Chlorogloeopsis sp. ULAP01: one gene and its partner. The protein of the gene in region 2 binds, or shares a complex with, the protein of the main gene of each other region. Links are inferred from orthologs where the notes say so. Each region holds a gene or a part of one and is shown on either strand. Other genes may lie near its edges.

Evidence for each region.
Region 1: the proteins of hisF (region 2) and hisH are in contact, whole or in part, in a crystal structure (PDB 6RU0), measured with the Thermotoga maritima proteins. The link is inferred for Chlorogloeopsis sp. ULAP01 from one-to-one orthologs. Residues at the interface, in WP_004080486.1 of Thermotoga maritima: Met1, Leu2, Ala3, Arg5, Ser40, Glu41, Asp45, Glu46, Ala70, Glu71, Ile73, Asp74, Ile75, Pro76, Phe77, Asp98, Lys99, Ser122, Gln123, Glu161, Thr195, Leu196, Asn247, Arg249, Glu251; in WP_004080484.1 of Thermotoga maritima: Asn15, Arg18, Arg22, Arg117, Leu118, Pro119, His120, Met121, Gly122, Trp123, Asn124, Asn134, Gly135, Tyr136, Tyr138, Val140, Tyr158, Glu180, Lys181, Ser182, Ser183, Lys184, Ile185.

Annotation. Positions count from the first base shown.
Region 1 is NZ_JAUDRH010000006.1:397,714-410,653, reverse strand. The notes cover bases 3,778-6,514. They hold hisH (imidazole glycerol phosphate synthase subunit HisH), read right to left. Parts: upstream 5,596-6,514; coding sequence 4,960-5,595; downstream 3,778-4,959. Other genes in these bases: QUB80_RS14565 (DUF3370 domain-containing protein), read left to right, coding at 6,207-6,514; QUB80_RS14570 (pyroglutamyl-peptidase I family protein), read left to right, coding at 5,654-6,166; rsmD (16S rRNA (guanine(966)-N(2))-methyltransferase RsmD), read right to left, coding at 3,778-4,210. Also shown: QUB80_RS14615 (hypothetical protein), read right to left, coding at 3-248; QUB80_RS14610 (hypothetical protein), read right to left, coding at 277-669; QUB80_RS14605 (hypothetical protein), read right to left, coding at 1,132-1,335; QUB80_RS14600 (hypothetical protein), read left to right, coding at 1,407-1,550; QUB80_RS14595 (RuBisCO large subunit C-terminal-like domain-containing protein), read right to left, coding at 1,621-2,796; QUB80_RS14590 (c-type cytochrome), read right to left, coding at 2,903-3,277; petG (cytochrome b6-f complex subunit V), read left to right, coding at 3,487-3,600; more of rsmD, read right to left, coding at 3,644-3,777; more of QUB80_RS14565, read left to right, coding at 6,515-7,610; QUB80_RS14560 (LemA family protein), read left to right, coding at 8,163-8,684; QUB80_RS14555 (DUF3137 domain-containing protein), read left to right, coding at 8,711-10,594; QUB80_RS14550 (GNAT family N-acetyltransferase), read right to left, coding at 10,628-11,425; QUB80_RS14545 (hypothetical protein), read right to left, coding at 11,597-12,931. UniProt on the Escherichia coli protein: IGPS catalyzes the conversion of PRFAR and glutamine to IGP, AICAR and glutamate. The HisH subunit catalyzes the hydrolysis of glutamine to glutamate and ammonia as part of the synthesis of IGP and AICAR.
Region 2 is NZ_JAUDRH010000003.1:531,247-540,936, forward strand. The notes cover bases 6,023-8,822. They hold hisF (imidazole glycerol phosphate synthase subunit HisF), read right to left. Parts: upstream 7,910-8,822; coding sequence 7,136-7,909; downstream 6,023-7,135. Other genes in these bases: QUB80_RS08605 (hypothetical protein), read right to left, coding at 6,034-6,282; QUB80_RS08615 (hypothetical protein), read right to left, coding at 6,845-7,036; ruvB (Holliday junction branch migration DNA helicase RuvB), read left to right, coding at 8,066-8,822. In the rest of the region: QUB80_RS08575 (MFS transporter), read left to right, coding at 1-1,430; accD (acetyl-CoA carboxylase, carboxyltransferase subunit beta), read right to left, coding at 1,554-2,513; QUB80_RS08585 (prepilin peptidase), read right to left, coding at 3,147-4,040; QUB80_RS08590 (hypothetical protein), read right to left, coding at 4,123-4,383; leuB (3-isopropylmalate dehydrogenase), read right to left, coding at 4,473-5,558; QUB80_RS08600 (hypothetical protein), read right to left, coding at 5,684-5,920; more of ruvB, read left to right, coding at 8,823-9,169; QUB80_RS08630 (tetratricopeptide repeat protein), read left to right, coding at 9,350-9,690.

The DNA of each region.
Region 1 (12,940 bases), on a different replicon or contig from region 2:
ACTCAAAAGAATTGAAATCTGGTATTGATTAAAACTATTCTAACTTTTATTAGTGGTCTATTATCTTTTATCCAAAGATTTTCTAATTTTTTACTTTGAGGAACTTGTTTACTAATTTCTGTTAGCTCAACAGCCACATTATCGAGATTTCCCAAGCGTTCTTTTTGAAAGCTAGGAGCTTGGGTGGTACCAGCGAGTAAAGTATTAAAATTACAATCGCGCCAAGTATGAGAAGAAAATAACTGCAAACCTGGTGTGACAGCAACGGCATAATTTTCAATTTCTTGTTTGGATCAAATTTTCTGTACTTGGTTGGGGTTCTTGTAGCAGTAAGTCAACTAATTCTCGGTACACGGGTTCTACGCTTTCGCGAAAGGAGAATTGGATGTCGGGATTAAGAGCAACTAAATCACCGCGTAATGATTGTAAAACTTTGATAGCTTGAGTGTAGTAGGCGATCGCTTGTTGATTTGAAAACTGTTCCCCCAACCCTGTTTCCTGTTCCCTTTTATTTTCCAGCAATCGCCCCATTTGCGATTGTGGCTGGGCATAGACAGGCGTAAGCAAGTGAATTTGCAAACTTAATACTAGAGAACAAAGAGCGATCACTATCCAGCGAAGTGAAAGTTTCATCACTGCCAGGAGTGTTCGGTAGTTCAACTTTACCATCACGAGTTGGAAAAAGTTCGCCAAAAAAACCGTAAAATTAACCTAAACTGTAAATTTGCGTTAAAGTGGCAACTTGCTTGAGCGCCGCAATGTTAATCATCCGTTAGTGTCGGGATTGTATATTTTTTTGAAACACAAAGGTGCGCAGAGGGAAAGAATTTTAAATATTTGTGTTTTGTTGTACCGTTAAGTTTGTTAATAGTTTCGGTTGCTGGTTATCGTGTTGCAGCACAGCTTAGTGTTGACGAAAGTTTAGGAAACTGGACTTCCTGAAACACCCAACACCACACTCAAACCTGATGCAACTTGGGAAGATTGGCGGATTCTAGCGGATGAATCACCAAGGGTTTTGACAATGAAATCCATAGTTGAGGCACAAAGTTGGCAAGTTGATGCTCAGGGAATAATTCACCTGCGTTCTAAATCTACATTTTCATTGTCTCAAAGTTGTGCTTACAGTAATTAACTTCGTCTACCAGCGCCGCTTAGGATACCAGCACCAATTGAAAACAAGATTATTGCCCAAACTATATAGGTAGGAATCGATTTAATTACACCAATTCCTAGCAAGAAATACACTATAGCTGTTAACAATAAAGCAAGACCGACAGAAACACCCATAATATACAAAAATCTTCTAGTTTCTGGGTTAGGGGACTGGCTCACAAATATCACTCCTCTAGAATCGTTGCTAGTAATTCCAGAATCATGTCACTCATTTTTGCATATTGCCATAGGTGGATACATCGAAATTTGGGCGTTGTTTTGATTCAATCCAACCGCCAGGCGATCGCATCAAGGCTACACTCGCAGCTTCTGTTTACCTTGATACTCTACTAATATACTCTTCAATGATTTTTGGTTTATTTCCTGCTGCTTGAATGCGGCATTGTGGTTGAGATGCGATCGCAAGCAAAAAAATCCAAAGTTATCATGCATTTTGGCGTAATTTTATCTGTTCCCTGTTCCCCATTTTTCCACAGCACGACGCAACAGCCCTTGTGGTAAAGTATCGATTGCAAAAGATTCACCCACAGCTGCACGCTCTAGGGCTTCAAAAAAAGCCTGCACACCTGAAGCTGCACCATCGGGATGATCCATGATGCCAGTACCAGCGTTAAGGATGACATCTTGTCCGTAATCTGCTAATGCCTTGGGAACAATACCAGGATGAATACCTGCTGAAGGAACGGGAAAAACACCGCGACTACGCAAAATATCTCGGATCTTGCCTTCCTCAACAGAATCAAAGGGTAAACTGCCGTAGTGAGCGGGATACAACACAGCATCAGCACCAGCATGAGCCATTAGAGTTCCCAGTACCACCGAGTATGCAATGCCATGATCGGGAGCAGCACCCATCGCTCCGGCAAGGGCTGGATGGGCAAAAATAGGGACGTTAATTTCTGGATCTGCTACTAAAGCTTCAAGTACTGAAAATCCATAGGAAAGAGCGTTTAGCAAAAGCGCATTTGCACCTTGACGCACCAAAAGACGCGCTTTCTCTAATAACTTATCTGCCCTACCTGTGACATTGACAGCATATAGCACAGTACGTCCAGTTTTTTGTTTAACCTCTTCAATTACTTGGCAACATTCCTTGAGGCGTTCCAAAGTTGGAGCAATATCGAGATCTCCTAAAATCTCATCATCTTTGATAATATCCAGCCCTGCATGAGCAACTTCTGCTAGGATTGCGGCATGATCAGTTGCTGATAGTCCTAGTGCTGGTTTAAAAATAGCCATAACTAGGGGGCGCTCAAATACTCCAAGACATTCTCGAATCCCAGCAATACCCAGTTTGGAAGTTAGCCCGTAATTTTGTGGTAGACGCACCGCCACTACCTTTGCCACACCCGCCATTGAGTATTTGCCAAATATCATTGTTAACAGGCTAGCAACATCATTTTCTACATTCGCTTTACTAAAACGAATAGTCGCAATGCTACAACCTGTTTTGGCTTCTGTTTGTACTGATACGACTTCTCCTAAATGGGATCGCAAAGCTGCTTCTCGGTGAGCAAAACGCGCATCCCAAGTTCCCACTGTTTGCCCAACCGCGATGATTCTAGCTTGTTTTTGAGGATCTACACCCGCAGGAAAACGGTAATCTACTTCAATAGTCATTAGTCATTGGTCATTTGTCATTATTAAAAGGGAATAGGGTTGGGGGTTGGGGAAAATGTTTATTACTCCCCTTGTCGCCGCGTCTCCTTCCTCTTCTCCTCTTCACCTAAAGCGTCTCCAAATAGCTGAGGAGATCTGCCATTTCTTGTGGATTTGGCTGGAACTTTGGCATTGGAGGCGTATCACCACTAATCACCTGATGAATCAGTCCATAGGAGGATTTACGTTTAGAAACCCCTTGTAAACTAGGGCCAACACGCCCATCTGCTTGCCATCCATGACAACCAGCACAGTTGATTTGAAAGATGGCGTTTCCTTGCATGGGGTTGCCTGTTAGAGATAAAACAGTCTTAACGTAGGGATCTGAGGTTCTGATTGCCCGAACAGCAAAAATCCCCAAAATAAATGCGAGCAAAATCGCCAGAACTATTACGGTGATTCGCTGAATCAGAATTTTAGGTTGGGTAATTTGGTTATCCAAACGTTTTTGCTGTTAAATTGGGTGTACAAAAATTTTTCATTTCATACACATAGCTTAAAATTTCTTTGATGTGTCTGCAAGCACAAATTGCACTTTTCCTTGAGCTAATTGTTGCTCAAAACCATTTCCAGACGAGGCATTGATGCTAAATTTGGTAAGATTGAGAAAAGGAAATAAATCTTTAAATAATTGCAACAAGGAGATTTAAAGTGGTTGAGCCTCTACTAGATGGTATTGTGTTAGGTCTAATCTTTGTGACTCTAAGTGGACTTTTCTACGCTGCTTACAAGCAATTTAAGCGTGGTAACCAACTAGGTATTTAAACTCGTGAGATGGGATTGGAGAAGAATTAAAAATTGTTAATTTTTAGTTAATAAATTCTCCTCCCCCATTCCCAATTCTGTAGAAAGTGACGGCTGTATTGCCGTAAGTTTTTTGGCGGTAAGCTTCCAAACCAATAATCTCTATTGGCGTCGAACTTTGAGAGTGATGTTCGACTGCAATTTCGCCACTAGTATCTAAAAGCTGGTAGTGAGCGATCGCTTCTAATACTGGCTGGTATAAACCACTGGCATAAGGTGGATCGAAGTAAATTCTGTCAAATTCCTGTCCGCAAAGTTTTGGCAACCATTGCACGACATCTCCTCGCAAAACTTTCCATTCTTGTTCATCAGCAGCTACCTGCTGCCAGTTTTGTTCAATAATCTTACAAACACGGCTTGATTGTTCTATTCCAACTACAAGGCTAGCTCCCCTACACAATGCTTCTGCACCCATAGAACCTGTACCAGCACACAAATCGAGCCAGCGACAACCTTCCACTGTTCCCTGCCAAATATTAAAAATTGCTTCCCTCACCCGTGCACTTGTCGGTCTGGTTTCCTTTCCTGGTAAAGTTTTTAACTGTCGATTCCCATATATTCTAAGAGCCATGATTTTAGGGCAAAACTAGTGAAGGGACTGTTGATGAATTTGTGAGATATATATGCAAAGCTAAAGTTTACGCTCTTAGTACATGGTAGCTGGATTAGATGTAGCCTCGACTTGCATTTATGAAATTATCAATGCAACTGAGTAAAGGGCAATAAGCGCTACTTTTTCAAGAATTTGAGGCTGAGTCTCTCATTTTCACAACTATTGTGATCGCAGTTAGTACCTATCAATAGACTATTCTAGGAATTTTAAACAATATTACCGATTCCAAATTTGGTATACTTATAACCTTACCTTTACGCTTTTGTTCGCCAAGAAATAAATTTCAAGAGCTAAAAGCTAAAATCTGCTCAAGCAGACTAGGCAGAGTTTCAGTCCATTTTAACGGACTTGAGCTATGAGAGAGGAACTTCAGTTCCAGGGATTTTAGGGCTAGCTGCTTCAACATAAGACTTACATTGAGAAGGATAATGGCTGATTGTGTGGCGTTTACACAGCCAGATAATTTTAAGAATAAGAAACTTTATTGAGAACAAATCTACACTTAAAAATAAAGGTATAAACTTAACCGATGATACTACCTTTTAACGGAAAATTACGGTAATTTGCATACAGACGACAGCCATCCTTCCCCAAATTAACCATTCTCCACCACGCTTTGAGCAGAAATTTTTATTCACCTTCATTAAGGTTTAGTGGCGGGATTAAATATAGGGCAGGTAATTAATTAATATTACAGAAATTAATTTTTAAGCAGCAACTTGTTCGCGTACTTGAGCAACAAAATTAGACAAGATTTGCAATCCAATATTAGAGGATTTTTCCGGGTGGAATTGAACTGCCATTAGGTTTTCATGGGCAATAGCAGCAGTTACAGTTTGACTACCGTGGGTAACAGTTGCAGCACGTACTTGCGGATCGGTTGGATCGACATAATAGGAATGGACAAAATATACCCAAGGTTGAGGCGACAAATATTCCCACAAAAGACAATTGGGTTGAGTAAATTCAAGTTGATTCCAACCCATATGGGGAATAGTAATGCCAGGTTCTGGACGAAACCTTCTTACTTTTCCTTTAATAATTCCCAATCCTGGTTCGACACCTTCTTCACTAGACTCAAACAGAATTTGCAATCCTAAACAAATACCCAAAAATGGTTTGCCAGATTCGATCGCTGCTTTGATTGGTTGTTCTAAAGCACGCGATCGCAAATGTTGTACTGCTGGATCGAATGCACCAACTCCTGGCAAAACAATAGCATCTGCTTTTTCCAAGTCCTTGTGAGAATCTGTAACTTTAGGATTTGCCCCAGCTTTTTCCAAGCCTTTACAGACTGAGTGCAAGTTTCCCATGTCGTAGTCTATGACTGCAATTACTGCCATTTACCTACTCCCTGTAAATTTAATATGGAGGGTATTCATATTTTAAATAATATTTCTTATGAAGAGAAGTTTTCTATTAACTTCCTTTGATACTTGGTTACCTGATCAACAGTCAAATTCTTCTGATGATTTGTTGATTGAACTTGCCAAACTTGAATCGATATCTCATACTTTAAGTTTTTTGCGACTGTTACCTGTAGATGTGCAACTTGCCAGTGCTCAAGTACTTGAAAAAATCACAGAACTTAAGCCAGATGGGATTATCTGCTGTGGTATGTCCGAAAAGCGAGCGCTATTATCTGTGGAATCGAATGCTAGTTGTGAGGAAAGTGTGTTGCACACAAAGGTGGATTTAGAGCAGCTGGTGCTGGAAACAGCAGCAGTTGAAATCAGTCACGACTGCGGTAAATTTGTCTGCGAGGGACTTTATTATTCAGTACTAGATTACCTCCAGCAGTACCAACCAAAAGTTCCTTGTATTTTTATCCACGTTCCTATTTTGACTGAGGAAAATTTACCCACTATTCTGAGCGATTTTTTATTAATTATTCACAGGCTGGCACTTTGGTAAAGTTGTTTGCGTCTGATTGAAGAAAAAATCTGTAGGTATTATGTTGCCATTCTTACTAATTCTTCCTATTTTTCCTATTCTTCCTATTGCTCAAACAACTCCTTTGCCGCCCCAAGAGGAGATAGTACAAACTCAACAAGTGCGTTCTCTCCCAGGCAAGCTAAACCGAGTGCCAACTTTTAATAGCAATAGCCCAGAAAAGGTTCTCAAAGAAGGAATTTTGCTTTCAACTTTTCCTTCTCAAGGGAAAAAAGTGCCAACTGCCCATCTGAATTTTCCGTTTCAGGGGCGATTTGATATTTTTGCTCATCATGTCGCTGAAGCACCCACCCCAGATAATTTGCGATCGCTTTATTTGGGGATAATGCTACATAACCCAGGCAAGCAACCAGTAAGGGTGAATGTCTTGCAAGGGGCAAGTTATTTGAGCCAACCGGATGCACCATTTGTTGAGAAGCCATCCTTGAGTCTAAACTCTTCAGGAACAGTTTTCGCAGGACCTGGCGATCGCGTCATGAGTGATGTTTTACGGGGGCGTCGCCAAGACATTTTCCCTGCTCAAATCGTTATTCCACCAGGGCAAAGTCAGATGTTATTGAATGCACCGATTCCGGTTAAAGGACTAACTCCACCTTTGAATGGCAGATCAACATTAATCCGCTTGCAGAGTAACGGCACAGTTTATGCAGCCAGCCTGGCAATGTTTGCACCCACAAATACTGATGGTAGTGAACGTGCGCCTACTTTAGAAGAATGGAAAAATTTGCTTAATAATGGTGATTTGTCTAATCCACGAGATAAAACACCCACACCTTTAGAAAAAACCGACAAACCCATAATTTATGGGCGGGTAGCTGGAGTAGCGCAAGGTTCCCACTGGCGAGCCAATATTACAGATAGTCCTAAGGTAAAGTATTTGACGATTCCTCAGTCTGGTCAAGCTTATTCCTATGCGTTGAGTACTTTGCATCGCGGCACCCTGGGAACTAATCAAATTCAAAGCGCACCGATGCTGGCACGTTATCCTGACACTGCATATCGCGCTCACGGAAATTACGGTATCCAATACAGCCTGAAATTACCACTGTCTAACAATACTAAAACGCCCCAAACAGTAAATATATCAATACAAACACCCTTAAAAGAAGATCAATTGGTGAAACCGGGGCTACGCTTTTTTAGTACACCAGCACAGCAAGTATTCTTCCGTGGCACAGTGCAGGTACGCTACAACGACGATGCAGGTAAGCCGCAAACTCGGTTTGTGCATTTGGTGCAAAGGCGGGGGCAACCAGGAGAACCTTTAGTAAGGTTAAACATGAAGCCAGGCGATCAAAGATTGGTGCAAGTAGACTTTCTTTATCCACCAGATGCTACACCACCACAGGTGTTAACAGTTCAGACATTGAACCCTACTAACTCATCTAGCGATGCACAACGGTAATTAGCCTGGAGACAAAGCCTCGAAACCCTCGTTACCAGGTTGAACCTGGTAACGAGAACTAGAGCCTCTGACTCGTAGGGTGCAAAATTTACCTACAGCAGTAAATTTACATATTTGTTTATCAAAATCTTCCTTAGCTTCATCCAGATATTTTTACGAACATTTACTGTTTTAAAAGTCAAATATTTTATTTATGCTATTAGCAACAATTAATAGTTGATACATAAAAGATAGTGAGTTATAGACCAAATTTGCTTGAGTTATATCAAGTTCGCATGATTAGTTATGATTACCATCTTGGTGTTACCCCTCCCTAACCCTCCCCTTGGTAAGGGGAGGGTACCGTTAGGTGGGTGGGGTGCTTAAAGATTTATAAGTAATTAACTGAACTTGATATTATAGCCTGTGGTTAGCAAAGGCTGATTATATGCAGATTTGGTTTAGATGCATTTTTTAATTTATTGGCTTTACGTATTTTTCAATATGCTCAAAACCATCTTAACAATATTTCTAATTATTTTTTTGCTACTACCTATTGTATTTGTATTATTTATGATATCGCTGTATAACGGTTTAGTTGCCAAGAAGAATCAAGTTGATAACGCTTTTGCCAGTATTGATGTAAATCTCAAAAAAAGGAGTGACTTGATCCCTAATCTGGTAGCAGTAGCTCAAAATTATATGAAATATGAGGAAAGCATACTTACAGAGATAACAAGGCTGAGATCCAGAGCAATATCTGGACGAGCAAATGGAAATAGGAATAGCGCAATGGATTTTGAAAATGAAATATCCAGAGCGCTAGGCAACATCCTCATATCTCTAGAAGCATATCCAGAGTTAAAAGCTGACCAATATTTTCTCCAACTATTACAATCTTTAAATGAAATTGAAGAACAGATATCAGCAGCTAGGCGCTTCTATAATTCTGCTGTAACTGATTACAATAATTCTCTAGAAATGTTTCCAACTAACTTGATAGCTTCTACGATGAATTATCGTTCCAGAAGAGTGTTTGTAGCCACAGCAGAAGAAAAACAAAATGTAGATGTCAAAAATCTATTTGAGCAATAGATAAAAGATAATTTTTTCAAAAATATATGTTTGCTGAATCTGGAGATTTTCAATCTGGTTTAGATGCTGTTCAGTCAGAACGCTACTTAGAAGCTATTAACTTGTTAGAAAAATTTTGTCAACAATGCCAAAATAACTCCCAGACAAATTGTAAAGAATACATCCAAGCACAGATGGGCTTAGTCAAAGCCTACCATCATACTGGAGAACAGGCAAAAGCGATCGCATTATGTCAGCAACTAGCAGCGATTCAAAATCCACAGATACAGGCTTGGGTGCAGCGAGTTCTACCGTCTTTATCTGCTAAGTCGGAGTCAACACAAACCCAAACTGCCCCTGAAAAGCCAACTCTAACGCCAGAAGAAGCAGATCAACTACTACAAGCTGGGCATAAAGCGCTCAAATTTAAACGCTATGCTGATGCAGTTCAAGCGCTCGAACAATATTGTCAAAGTACCGAGCCAGGAACGAAAGATTACTGGCAAGCCCAGATGTGGTTAGTGAAAGCTTATCAGGGTAACGAACAATTAGAGCAAGCGATCGCACTGTGTCAACGACTTACCACCTGTGAGCAAGAAGTAACGCAGATTTGGGCGCGGCGATTTATCTCCAATTTATTACCAACAGCAGTAACACAAATAGCTGTAGAATCTACTGAATCAAAGATTCAAGAACAATCTCAAACTATAGCAATATCAGAAACAACTACAAAAGTTGAATTTAGGCTCAAAAGTTTGCATGAATTTAAAAGTTTTTGTCAGCAGACTTTACTCAGCGATTTAAAAACTATTGAAACAACTAGAAAAGAAGTTCTTAGGTCTATTATTTTTGTCAGTGTAGCTGTATTTGTTACAGTCGGTTTTTTATTTAAGTTTTTCCCAATTGTATTACAAACATCATTCTTAATTCTCTTCTGTTTTTTGCTTGTTATCTTAGGCTGTTTTTGTGTTTTAGTTGCTTTTTACACTTCGGCGACAGAAACTTATGCTAGGGGTTTTAAATCAATTATTATTGAAAAAATTTTTGATTTCATTAATACCAATTACAAATTGAAATATACTAGTGTCTCCTCAGATATAGAAACAGATTTTACTATGTCTGCTTTTTTGCATAGTCAACTTTTTCAAGGTTTACTAAAACCTAATAAAATATTGCAAGAAGATTGTATTTGTGGGGACATTGGTGAAACGAATATCTTCTTTTCTGAAATCTTTGCTCAAGTAGAAGTACGTCATGGTTGGGCAAGATACTTAAATTTTGCACAACAGCTTCAAGCCCTAAATTCATTTCTTCCTACTTGGATTACCAGACGTATTTTTATCTTTATGCTGCCGATATATATTCTTGTTTTACTTTTTCAATTTATTAAAGGTACTCCTTATGTGACAAGCAGAATTATTAAAGGGCAGAAAATTGATTATCAAAGATTTAAAGAAGAAGTAATAAATAATGAATTTTCTAGAAAAACTATTTTCCAAGGTTTATTTTTTAGAGCTAAATTTAATAAATCTTTTCCTGGTAAAACAGTCGTGCTACCAAAATTAAATAAAGCTAACATTAATACTATAAGTATAGGTCAAGGAAAAGTTATCAAGCTGGAAGATCCAGAATTCTCTAAACTATATACAGTATACGGAGATAACCAAGTAGAAGCACGGTATATCTTATCTACAAATTTAATGGAGAAGTTAGTTAAGTTTAGAAAAAAAGCAGGTAAAAATATCTATGTTTCTTTTGTAGAAAATATGATTTATATTGCCGTAGAGTCTTCAGAGGATTTGTTTGAGCCAAAACTGTACAATAGTATGTTGAGCTTTACACCGATGCGGGAATATTTTGAAACCATACAATTAATGCTCGGCATTGTTGACGACTTGAACCTCAACAGACGTATCTGGAAAAGCGAGTAAGTTTCCGGTTTGTCAACAGATCCCCGACTTCTCCTAGAAGTCGGGGATCTTATTGCGGAGGGAATATTCTTCATATGTGGCGACGGGTTCAAAACCCAATTTGGTGTAGCAGGCGATCGCTTTGCTGTTATCAGCCTTAACATTCAAGCCGATGTAATCCACTGTCTGCGAGAGTTCTTGACAGAGTTTGGCACACACTACCCCTGCTAACCCTTGCCTGCGAAACTGTGGGTGTGTGGCAATATTTCCCAATGCAGCTACTTTGTAAGATTGAGAGTAGATATGTACACCAGCTACACTAACGAGAACTTCTTTGCGCCGGATACCGTAGTAATACCCAGTTTCCAGCATCCGTGGTTCAAACCAATTTCCCGGATAGCTGACACGATAAAATTCTTTTAATTCAGCCTTGTTTATTACTGACAAAAGTATAACATCTGAAGTATCAAAGGCATTCAAACTTACTAAGTTAGTCAAAGCCATTTTGTAGTGTAAACCGTGCGATCTGACTTCGTAATCATCTGCAAGTACTGTCGCCACATCCCCACTTAAGTGTGCATAAAACTGTCTTGGCAATAAATAGATAATGGAACGCACTAAATCTTTCATCAAATCTGTGGGTTCTTCGGTAAACCCAAGCAGCACGGGTAAAGATGTTCCGGTGTAGAGTAAAACAAGCTGTTTAATCTCCCCATTTTGTGTGAAGGCGTACCAAGTTGTGTAGTGCCAAAAAAAGTCATCTAAATCTCCAAGAGAATATAGATGAAGAAACGGATGGCGGCGGAGGAAAGCTGCTATTTTGTCTTGATCGTGGATGCAAACTGCCTTCATGACTTGTTTTTCCGATTTCGTCAGCAGTTTAGCGAAGTTTAGAACCTTCTGATTGAGCCTTTGAGCTTCATCGTTCAACTTCGATAAAAAGATATTTTAACCGAGATATAAAGAGCAGTATTAGTATAAGTCCGGGCTGAGGTTTTCACCTACAGCACTAGAAATTTCATCTCACAGTTTTTGAAAGCCTTTTGCTGCTTTCTTTTGCCCTTTATCCTTAGCTTTAGATTTGTGTACTTCTGCAACAGCTTCTTGAAATAAGTTATGTAGATGTAAAGGTACGCTTGCAGTTTCTGGTAATTCTGGTTCTAGGGGCTTATTGAATTCTTGTAAAATTGTATCCAAGTCAGTTTCGAGCCGAAGTTGCGGGCGTTGTAAGACTGTTTGCAATATTTTTTCTAGTTGATTTGGATACTCGGCAGCTAAACGATGCCAGATGAAGGCGTTTATTTTTATATCTTCTAAATAATTGCGAATTAATTTCTCAGCACCTTCGATACTTTGCCAATCTTCTGCTGTTAGAATTGCTTTTACCTTACTGTAGGTTGGTAAAAACATCTGTCCCCAACGGGGATGAGAAAGGGTTGTGACTTGTTCTGCCTTTTTTAAGTCGGTAGGCAAATCAACTTTTGGTGCTACCATCTTGGCAGTAGTACTTTTATTTTTTAATATTTGAGATACTACTTTGGAGTCAGCACCAAATTCTTCTGCTGCTGCTTGAATTTCTTCTTCATCAACTCCTGCTTCTTGTGCAATTTCTACTAATGATTTAGAAGAATCAATACCTGCTGCTTCTAAACTCTTCTTTGCAACTATTTCCTGAAGTTCTGCTATTTTTTTATTGAGTTGGTAACCGGGCATTGTCACTTCATCGCTACCAAAAAACTCAATAAATTGCTGATGATATTTTGCTACCGACTGCCAAGCTTCTTCTAACAAATCAGGAGCATCACTGTAAAGCTGGTTTTTGTGGTTTTCTTTGAAGTTACCTATTGCAACTGCAAGTTTTGGTTTGCCTAATTTCCCCATTTGGGTGTAGGAACTAGAAAATGTCCAGTAGGATTCGGTAATAGGAGAAATACGAGTGAGTAAAATTTCTCCTTCTTTGAGCCGAGACATTTCCTGTAAGGTTTTGGCATTATTAGGTTTAACGATGTAATGTTTGGCTGTGAGCCAGTTCATCAACTCAAAACCATCAGGTAGAATTTTGACGATCGCAAATAAACCAGTAAAACTATCATGCCAACTGTTAAGTAAGCTGCGATCGCTCTGTGACAAATCAGGATGACTTTGGATAAACAATTGGATCGGTGATTGATCTGCAACTTTGCCCTCGGTGACAAAAGAGTCAATTGTCAACTCCTGACGAACAGTATCGCCTGAACCGTTACGCAACTGCGCTGCTGCATAGGTTTCTAATGCCTCTGCTAGTTCGCCATCTGCATCCAAGACAAAATCAATTAAGGCTTGTTTGAGTGCGTGCGATTGCTCTAAGACTGCATCCACAGTTTTATC
Region 2 (9,690 bases):
CCACACTTTCTCCTGCTCCCATTGCCGAACTCAACCAAAAAGCTCCAAAAAATGGGATTCGCAATAGCTTGCGAGCTTCAACTGTTGATGGTGTATTTGCAGGCATCTTTACCATTACCACTAGCGGCATCTTACTGAGTAATTTTCTAGTTGAGTTGGATGCCAGCCCGATCGCCTTTGGGATGCTCTCTTCTATCCCTATGTTGGTGAATTTAATTCAGCCTTTGGGTGCTTACCTTTCGGAACGTTCTCATAGTCGCTGCCGCTATTCTCTCATGATTTATGGCCCCTCACGGCTACTATGGCTGATTCTAGTAGCGGGGATTGCAGCTTTCAGTTGGGGATTAATGAATTCTCAGCAGTTAGTAGTATTGACGCTTTTAATCGTTCTATTCAGCCATTTATGCGGAGGGCTGGGAAGCGCTTCGTGGTTGAGTTGGATGGCAATGCTAGTTCATCGGCGGTTGCGGGGACGGTATTTTGGTATCCGCAACAGTCTTGTTAGCCTCACGAATTTAATTTGCGTACCTTTAGCCGGGGTGGCAGTCTCCACGTGGCGTGGTGGCACTCTCCAAGGTTATGGAGTGGTGCTATTTATCGGAATTTTATCGGGAATTGCCAGCTTGGGATGTCAGTACTTTAAAGTGGATGTAAATCCCCAAGAGCAAAACACTTATTCTACAAAGATTTTTCCTGAAAAAGCAGTTGATTTAGATCCAAATAATTTAGATACCACAAGCGATTGCCAACCAACAATTGACAACCCAGTGCCTGAAATTAATCCTTGGCAAAATATTCTTAAAGACACTAACTTTTTAATATTTCTGCTTTACTTCAGTTTCTGGATGTTTGCTGTGAACCTTAGCGCCCCTTTCTTTAACCTCTATATGCTCGACACGCTTGATATAGATGTTAGTTGGGTGACACTCTACAGTAGCGTTCAGGCGGCAGCAAATATGTTAATGCTAATTGTGTGGGGTAAGCTAGCAGACAGAATCGGCAACCGTCTCATTCTCTTCTTTGTTGGTATCTTATTTGCGATCGCGCCCCTATTATGGTTAGGCATTAGCCATAATTCTCTCAGCTTGTGGTTTTGGCTGCCAATGTTACACATTTTCCTGGGCGGAACCGGAGCAGCAATTGATTTGTGCGGCAACACCATGCAATTAGAGGTTGCACCAGTCAAAAATCAATCTATATATTTTGCCACAATCGCCGCCGTTGCTGGTTTCTGTGGCGCTTTCGGTACAACTCTAGGTGGTTTGATCATCCAAAATACTTACTTCGGAGGTTTAGCGGGTTTATTTGCCCTTTCAACCATGTTCCGAATTCTTGCACTTTTACCTCTAATGTTTGTACAAGAAGCACGGGGACAATCTTTTCTTCAGACTTTTCAAGGATTGCGGCAAGTTCGCAAAAAGTTAGCTTGAAGTTAGGGGAGCCAGCGCCGTGCGGAGACTCCGCTCTGTTAAGGTGCCTGGCGTGCTAGGGGCTAGAAACTAGGAGCTAAGAAGACGCGGAGAGAGAATTCCCCGTGTCCCCGTGTTCTCTTCCTACTCAGCAGCAGTAGAACTTAGACTCATAGTCTTTTCCCACAAAACCATGTTATTAGTTGTGGTAACTGTGGAGGGCTGATGTAAGGCTATCAATTGTGCCAGAGTTTGCTTCAATTCTGTCCGAGGCACAATCTCATCTACAAAGCCGTGTTGGAGCAAATCTTCAGCAGTTTGGAAATCATCTGGCAGTTTTTCTCTTAAAGTTTGCTCAATGACTCGCCTACCCGCAAAACCAATAGTGGCTTTGGGTTCTGCCAAAATGATATCGCCTAACATTGCAAAACTAGCAGTAACGCCGCCTGTAGTCGGATTGGTTAATACAGGAATGTACAATAGCCGTGCTTCTTGATGGCGTTGTAGAGCTGCGGAGATTTTTGCCATCTGCATCAGCGAGAGCATTCCTTCTTGCATCCTGGCTCCGCCAGAGGTACAAACTATCACCACAGGATACCGTCGCTGAGTAGCTTGTTCAATTAAGCGGGTGAGCTTTTCTCCCACGACGGAACCCATGCTACCACCCATAAATCGGAAGTCCATCACGCCCAGGGCAATAGGCAAACCATTAATTTCACCCAAACCTGTTTTTACGGCGTCTACTAAGCCAAGTTTTTCTTGCGTTTCCCGGAGACGATCGCTATAGGCTTTGCGATCGCGAAATCCCAAAGGATCGGCAGGGCGTAAATGCTCATCCATCGCTCTCCACGTACCAGGATCGATGAGTTGGCGGATACGTTCATCACTATCAACTCGATTATGATGTTCGCATTCCGTGCATACCATTAAATTGGTTTTCAGGTCTTTAGTATATGTTAAGACACCACACTGAGGACATTTATGCCACAGCCCATCAGCAATTTCACGCTCTTGACGTTCGAGGCTGATAGCACCAGATTTACGTCGATTGGCAAACCAATCAAATAAAGACTTTAAACCACGTGTTTCTTCGTTATTCGCCATTTGTTTTTTATGCAAGTGAATAGTATGTCAAACGTAGGTTAATGTAATTGGCGGTCAAATTTTTCTTCTAACCGATTCAGACCTTATTTTGCATCTTTGGTTGCCAGCTTAACGAAAATACGTAAACCAATTCAAGTCCGTTGTTCTGATTCTAGGGAAATTAATAGCAGCAACGCAGGCAATATATCCTTGAAAAGTAGTTGCAAAGCTGCTGGCATAACAGCCCCAAAATAGAACTTCACCCCCCAATCAATAAATTACTTGTTGTTGTGTCATTAGTTGCGCTCGGCAGGTTGTGTCGAGTCAGAAGCGATCGCTGCATCAGTTCCACTTGCCAGTATGCTCTCGTTATTTCAGAGGGTAATCCAAGTCACAAGATTATGTTAACAGAAGTTTAATGACATAAGAGGTAATGAAACTTACAGTTGTATGTTGTTTGCAAAGGAAGAGAGGAAGACGCAAGAACGTGGAGAGTGGGGAATTAGGCTTGAGGATTAGGAATTTCTCTTTCCCAGGCTGGCAGCCCAGGAAAGCATTGATTGAGATCACGAGGCGGAGCCTCCCAGTTTCCATCACCATGCAGAGTATGGTAATGAGAAATTTTTTGTTCCCTGATTCCCTGTCCCCTATTTATCAACTCCCATGAAAAAATAATTGCAGATAGGTAGACAAAATTGCCTCGCCACCAAACACAACAATTAAGGCTCCTGAAGCAAGGAAAGGGCCAAAAGGCATCTTTTGTCCCCATTTTTGAGGCAGTGTTGGGCGGGGATTTTGACTGGTAATTTGATGCGACTGTCTTGAGATTGAAGCGTGAGCGCCATGCCGCGATAAGAAAATTGCACCACCACCCACCAATGCTCCCAAAAAACAAGCCACAAAAGCAGCTAAGAGCAAATGCTTCCAACCTAACCATGCTCCCATCATTGCTGCTAGTTTCGCGTCGCCTCCACCCATTGCTGTTTTACCAAAGACAATAGAACCAACAGTGGCGATCGCATTAAACAGCCATAATCCCAGCACAGCTCCTGATATTGCTGTCATTGAGTGATTTGCCCATCCCACCCATCTAGTTTCTGACAGAAAACCAACTATCATCTGAAATGCTATCCCCAGTACTAACCCTGACTGAGTCAGTGGATTGGGTAAGGTCATGGTATCCAAATCAATTAGCGATAAGGTGAGTAACCAGCTACAAAAAACCCAATAGCCAAGTGTCAATGGCGATACATGAAACATCCAAAAAATCAGCAAAAATAAACATCCTGTCACCGCTTCTACCACTGGGTAACGCAGAGAAATCTTACTTCGACAATAGCGACAGCGTCCCTTTAACCACAACCAGCCTAAAACTGGTACATTGTCGTAAGCTTGGAGTTGATTTAGGCAATGTGGACAGCGAGAAGGGGGAAACAGAATCGACAAACCAGCAGGCAGTCGATAAACAACAACATTGATAAAGCTGCCAATAGACGCACCTAAGGCAAACACGATCACATTCGCCAATGTGACTATCAAAAGATCCATATATCGTCTTTAGTCATTTGTCCTTGGTCTTTTATACTTGCTCATTCCTCGTTTGTACAAACCAAAGACTATTAACTATTGACTAATACATATACGATTCAATTTGATTCAAAGGCACAAAACATTCTTCAGGCAAGAGGACAGGTTGATTTGTAAAAATCACCTTACCTCGGTGATTAACGCGATTAATTGCTACACCAGATGGTTGTCCAGCCACTTCGGGATGTACTTCACAGTATGTGTAGTAAATTTGTCCAGCAGATCGGATCAGCGCGGGGTCGATCAGGGGTGGCTGGTGCTTTGGGCTGGTAAAGTTTGCTTGTGGTTGTTTTACAGCGTACACTGCTTACTGAATGGCTTGCTAAGTTTTGTTTTTAGTTTATACGAAAGTTCCAACATATAGTTGCCAATATTGCCATTGCGATTAAAAAATTATTGTTCAAGCATTTGAATCAATGCTTTACCCATAGCTTGGCAACCTAAAAGCTTCATGCCAGGAGACATAATATCCCCAGTACGAACACCGCTTTCTAGAACCTGTAAAACTCCTTGTTCAATAAAATCTGCTGCTGCTGGTTGGTTTAAACTGTAGCGTAGCATCATTGCTGCACTCAAAACTTGTGCGAGAGGATTAGCTTTATCTTGTCCTGCAATATCGGGGGCAGAACCGTGAACAGGTTCAAAGACTCCCGCCCCAGATGCACCCAAACTAGCAGAAGGTAACATTCCAATACTACCAGTAAGCATGGCAGCAGCATCTGAGAGTATATCGCCAAACAGGTTACCCGTAACGATGGTATCAAACTGCTTGGGAGCGCGTAACAGTTGCATGGCGGCATTATCTACATACATATGAGTAACTTCCACATCTGGATATTCTGCCGCTAATTTCGTGATGCGATCGCGCCACAATTGAGATACTTCCAGAACATTAGCTTTATCTACCGAACATAGTTTTCCTCGACGTTTGCGTGCTGTTTCAAATGCCACCCTGCCAATGCGATCGATTTCAGATTCGGTGTAAGCCATTGTATTTACACCTCGTTTCTCACCAGTTTCTGTTTCAAAAATCCCCTTGGGTTTACCAAAGTAAATGCCGCCTGTGAGTTCGCGTACCACCATAATATCGACGCCTTCCACAACTTCTGGTTTTAAGCTGGAGGCATCAATTAACTGAGGTAAAATTTTCGCTGGACGCAAATTGGCAAATAATCCCAAACCCGCACGCAATCCGAGTAAGCCTGCTTCTGGACGTAAATGAGATGGTAAAGTATCCCACTTATAACCACCGATCGCCGCCAATAATATAGCATCGCTATTGCGACACATATCTAAAGTAGCAGTTGGCAGAGGTTCGCCTGTTGCGTCAATTGCCGCACCGCCGATTAATCCTTCTTGGAATTCAAAATCAATATCAAATTTTTTTCCTACAACCTTGAGCACATCTACCGACACAGCGATAATTTCAGGGCCAATGCCATCGCCAGGAAGTAGGGTTATGCGGTATTGCTGTGCCATAGTTTCGTTTTGACTGGATAAGTATTTAATCGTGCAAAAATCCTCGCAGATTAAATATCATATCGAGCAATTGCACCAATAGAGCTTTTAATTTCTTTTTCCAGTCACACAAAAAAAGCACCTGCTCAAACTGCAACAGCTTGCAATTCTAATGCACAAACTTGTGCATCCCGACGAGAAACAATCCGCAACTCATGGGGATAACGCGGGCGTGGATCGTCCACTAACCAGATTGGAGGCACCATCATGGCTTCATAGTAATCAATCTGATGTAAAACCCCTGGTTTGTCTTTGAGTTCTACTATCGTCCCCGGTGGATACTCAAACATTTCATTCCAATCGATTGCTGACTCGGTGTTCATCGCACTCAACTATTCCAATACCTCAAACGCTTTTCTTCTAATACAACCAACGATGGTTTGCGATCGCCCTAGCTGCGCCCTTGGAGCATCGCCTCAAGAACCAATTCTCTCAATCAACAATAGAACTGGCTTCTGTTGAGAACAACTTCACCATGATCCGGAACCCAGGCAACCCAAGTGTCTGGAGATTCCTGACAGAGCAACTTGGCTTCGTCAAAACCGTATTCACTGGGAGGCTGGAGCAACTTTACCCAGGCATCACGGTTGTAAGTGATGTGGCAAACCGGATTCCAGCCTGAAGCGATCGCTCCCTCTAGGATGGGTGTTGGTGAATAAGATGAATAGGTTGTTGGAAGAGACATACTCGAAAACTTGTGACTAAACTAAATAAATAAAATAATTTCTGTATTCATTTTTACAAAATTGCAGCATAATCGCTCAATTGTTCTAAATAAATTAACAAATCCTGACATAGTTGAATCTATACTGTTCAAAATTTCTCATTACCATGCTCTGCATGGTGATGAAAACAGGAGGCTCTGCCTCATGAAGAGGAGGCGGAGCCTCAATCAATGTTTTCCCAGTTGAAGCCTGAAAAAGAGAAAATAAACCTTCTGCCACGGCGCTCCTTGTTCGCCCGCAGGTGGCGAACCCGCGCCTCCTCAGCCATCTGCCTTCTTCAACAGATTCAAGTCACAAAGTTTACTCAAAAGTGTTTTGAAAATCTAATGGAGCTAAGCGGATTCGAACCGCTGGCCTCTGCAATGCCATTGCAGCGCTCTACCAACTGAGCTATAACCCCGCGTAGTGCGTTATATACATTAACTTAATATTTAGGTGCTTGTCAATGTGCTTTGCTGAGAAGCTTTATAAACAAAAGTTAAGTAATTAATAGGCTTTTTCTATTTATTAATAACTTACTTTTTAAGCGACTTTCAGTAAATAGCTCATACAATGACCCATTAAAAAGTAAACTACCATCATGGCTGCCGCAGCCGTTGCCACCAACAAACCTGCCAACATTAAAGAAAATTCCTTATTTTCGTAGGCTTTTTCCATTAGATGTAGCGACCAAGCCACTAGCGCTACATCAAAAACTAAAATAGGAATCAACATATTTCTTAATATTTTTTAATGCTTCTTAGCCAATATTAACACCGTTTTCGGGAACTGTGTTGAGTACTAGCAGTGTGTTCTAGTCAAGGATTGGCATTCTCAAGAGGGCATTCTGACAGGCACTCGATGATCGCGCAAATAATTCTTGATTTCCTCCACTGTTAATTGTCCATAATGTAAAAGTGAGGCAAGTAAAGCGGCTTCTGCTTTACCTTGTGTTAGTGCTGCATGGATATGTTGGCAATTACCTGCACCACCAGAGGCAATAACGGGAATCTGTACAGCCTCAGCGATAGTTTTTGTTAACTTAAGGTCATAACCGACTTGAGTGCCATCAGCATCCATACTAGTCACCAGCAATTCTCCTGCGCCTCGTTTTTCGACTTCTTGCGCCCACTTGATTGCGTCTATGCCTGTGTTTTCTCTTCCACCCCGTACATATACATCCCAACCAGGATTGTTAGGATCTTTTCTGGATCTAGCATCAATGGCAACAACTATGCATTGATTGCCGAAGCGATCGCTCGCCCGATTAATGAAATCTGGGTCACGTACCGCCGCCGAATTAATACTAACCTTGTCTGCTCCAGCTCGTAACAGATTTTTAACATTTTCTAAGGATTGGATGCCACCACCCACAGTTAATGGAATAAAGACTTGTTCGGCAGTCCGGTAAACCACATCGACAATAGTATCTCGGTCTTCATGAGTTGCCGTAATATCCAGAAATACTAACTCATCTGCTCCAGCTTCGTTGTAAACCTTTGCCAATTCAACTGGATCGCCCGCGTCCTTGAGATTAACAAAGTTAACTCCTTTTACAACTCGTCCCGCGTTCACATCTAGACACGGTAAGATTCTTTTAGCCAGCATGACAAATTTTGTACTCCTAAGTAGTTCCCCGGAATTTAAATTTTAGATTGGCAAGCGCACTTTAGAAACAAAATTAACGCGTCCGTATTTATACGTGTTGGTGCTACCACCAGTAAACGTTAACAAGTGTAAAAGTAACAGTTGATAACTAAGACTATGGCAATTATCTCCTCGAAAAAACAGCCTTCCGATTCAGGTGGAGAACCAAAACAGCGTCAGACGCAACCGAAAGCATCGATAAAAGAGAATATTTTGCAACCAGAAGCGGCTATTGAAGAACAAGGTAAGCAGGAAGAAAGCATTCGACCGCAACGGTTTGCCGATTATATTGGACAGAAAGATTTAAAGGATGTACTTGAAATAGCAATTAAAGCAGCTAAGTCCAGAAAAGAAGTGCTAGATCACCTATTGTTATACGGCCCTCCTGGTTTGGGCAAAACAACGATGGCAATGATTTTAGCAGCGGAGATGGAAGTTAACTGCAAAATTACTAGCGCTCCAGCTCTAGAACGCCCTAGAGATATTGTTGGACTACTGGTGAATCTCAAACCTGGGGATATTTTGTTCATAGATGAAATTCATCGCCTCTCGCGGATGACGGAAGAGATTTTATACCCAGCAATGGAGGATTACCGCTTAGACTTGACAGTAGGTAAAGGTTCTAGCGCTCGAACTCGCAGCATTCCTCTATCAAAATTTACTTTAGTGGGAGCGACAACCCGTGTCGGTGCGCTCACTTCTCCTCTGCGTGATCGCTTTGGTTTAATTCAAAAACTCAGATTTTATGAAGTAGAAGAACTCAGGCAAATTGTCCAACGCAGCGCTCAGTTACTTAATACCACTGTTACCGAAGATGGTGCCAAAGAAATTGCTAGGCGATCGCGTGGCACACCTCGAATAGCAAATAGATTACTTAAGCGTGTACGTGATTATGCAGAAGTAAAATCATTTGATTGCATTTGTGAAAAAGTAGCAGCCGAGGCATTGCAACTATTTCAAGTCGATCCATGCGGCTTGGATTGGACGGATCGCAGAATGCTGAGTGTAATCATCGAACAATTTAATGGTGGCCCTGTAGGATTAGAAACAATTGCAGCAGCGACAGGTGAAGATACACAAACCATAGAGGAAGTATACGAACCTTACTTAATGCAGATTGGATATTTAAGCCGTACACCCCGTGGTAGAGTAGCCACAGCTGCTGCGTATAAACATTTGGATTTTAAGCCACCTAATGAGCAGCTGTCGTTTTTACAGTGACAGGGGGATAGGGGACTAGGGACTCGTTACTAGGGATTAGGAAGAAGCACCAGGAGCAGAGGGGAAAGAACGTGAATAACGATTCTCCGTGTCCCCGCGTCCCTTTGTCACCGTGTCCTCTTTACCCAATACCCAATCCCTGATACCCAATACCTAAAAAATAGACACAGGTAAACACAGATGATGAGGTTAATAGTTATTTTGTTCAGTCTGTTGCTTGTGTTTGGGTGGGCTGAGGCTGTGATGGCACAATCCCAAAAGCCCATCATCACTCAAGAACAGTTGCGAAAAGGAGATGAGTTGACAAGAGCCGCTTTTGCAGCTACGAGTAAAGGTGATTTTGCTACAGCCGAAAAGTACTGGACAGAAATTATCGAGCAATTCCCAGACAATCCTGCAATTTGGAGTAATCGGGGAAATTCCAGGGTGAGCCAAAATAAGCTACAAGAGGCGCTGACTGATTTTAATAAAGCAATTGAACTTGCACCAGATATTACAGATCCCTATTTAAATCGTGGTAC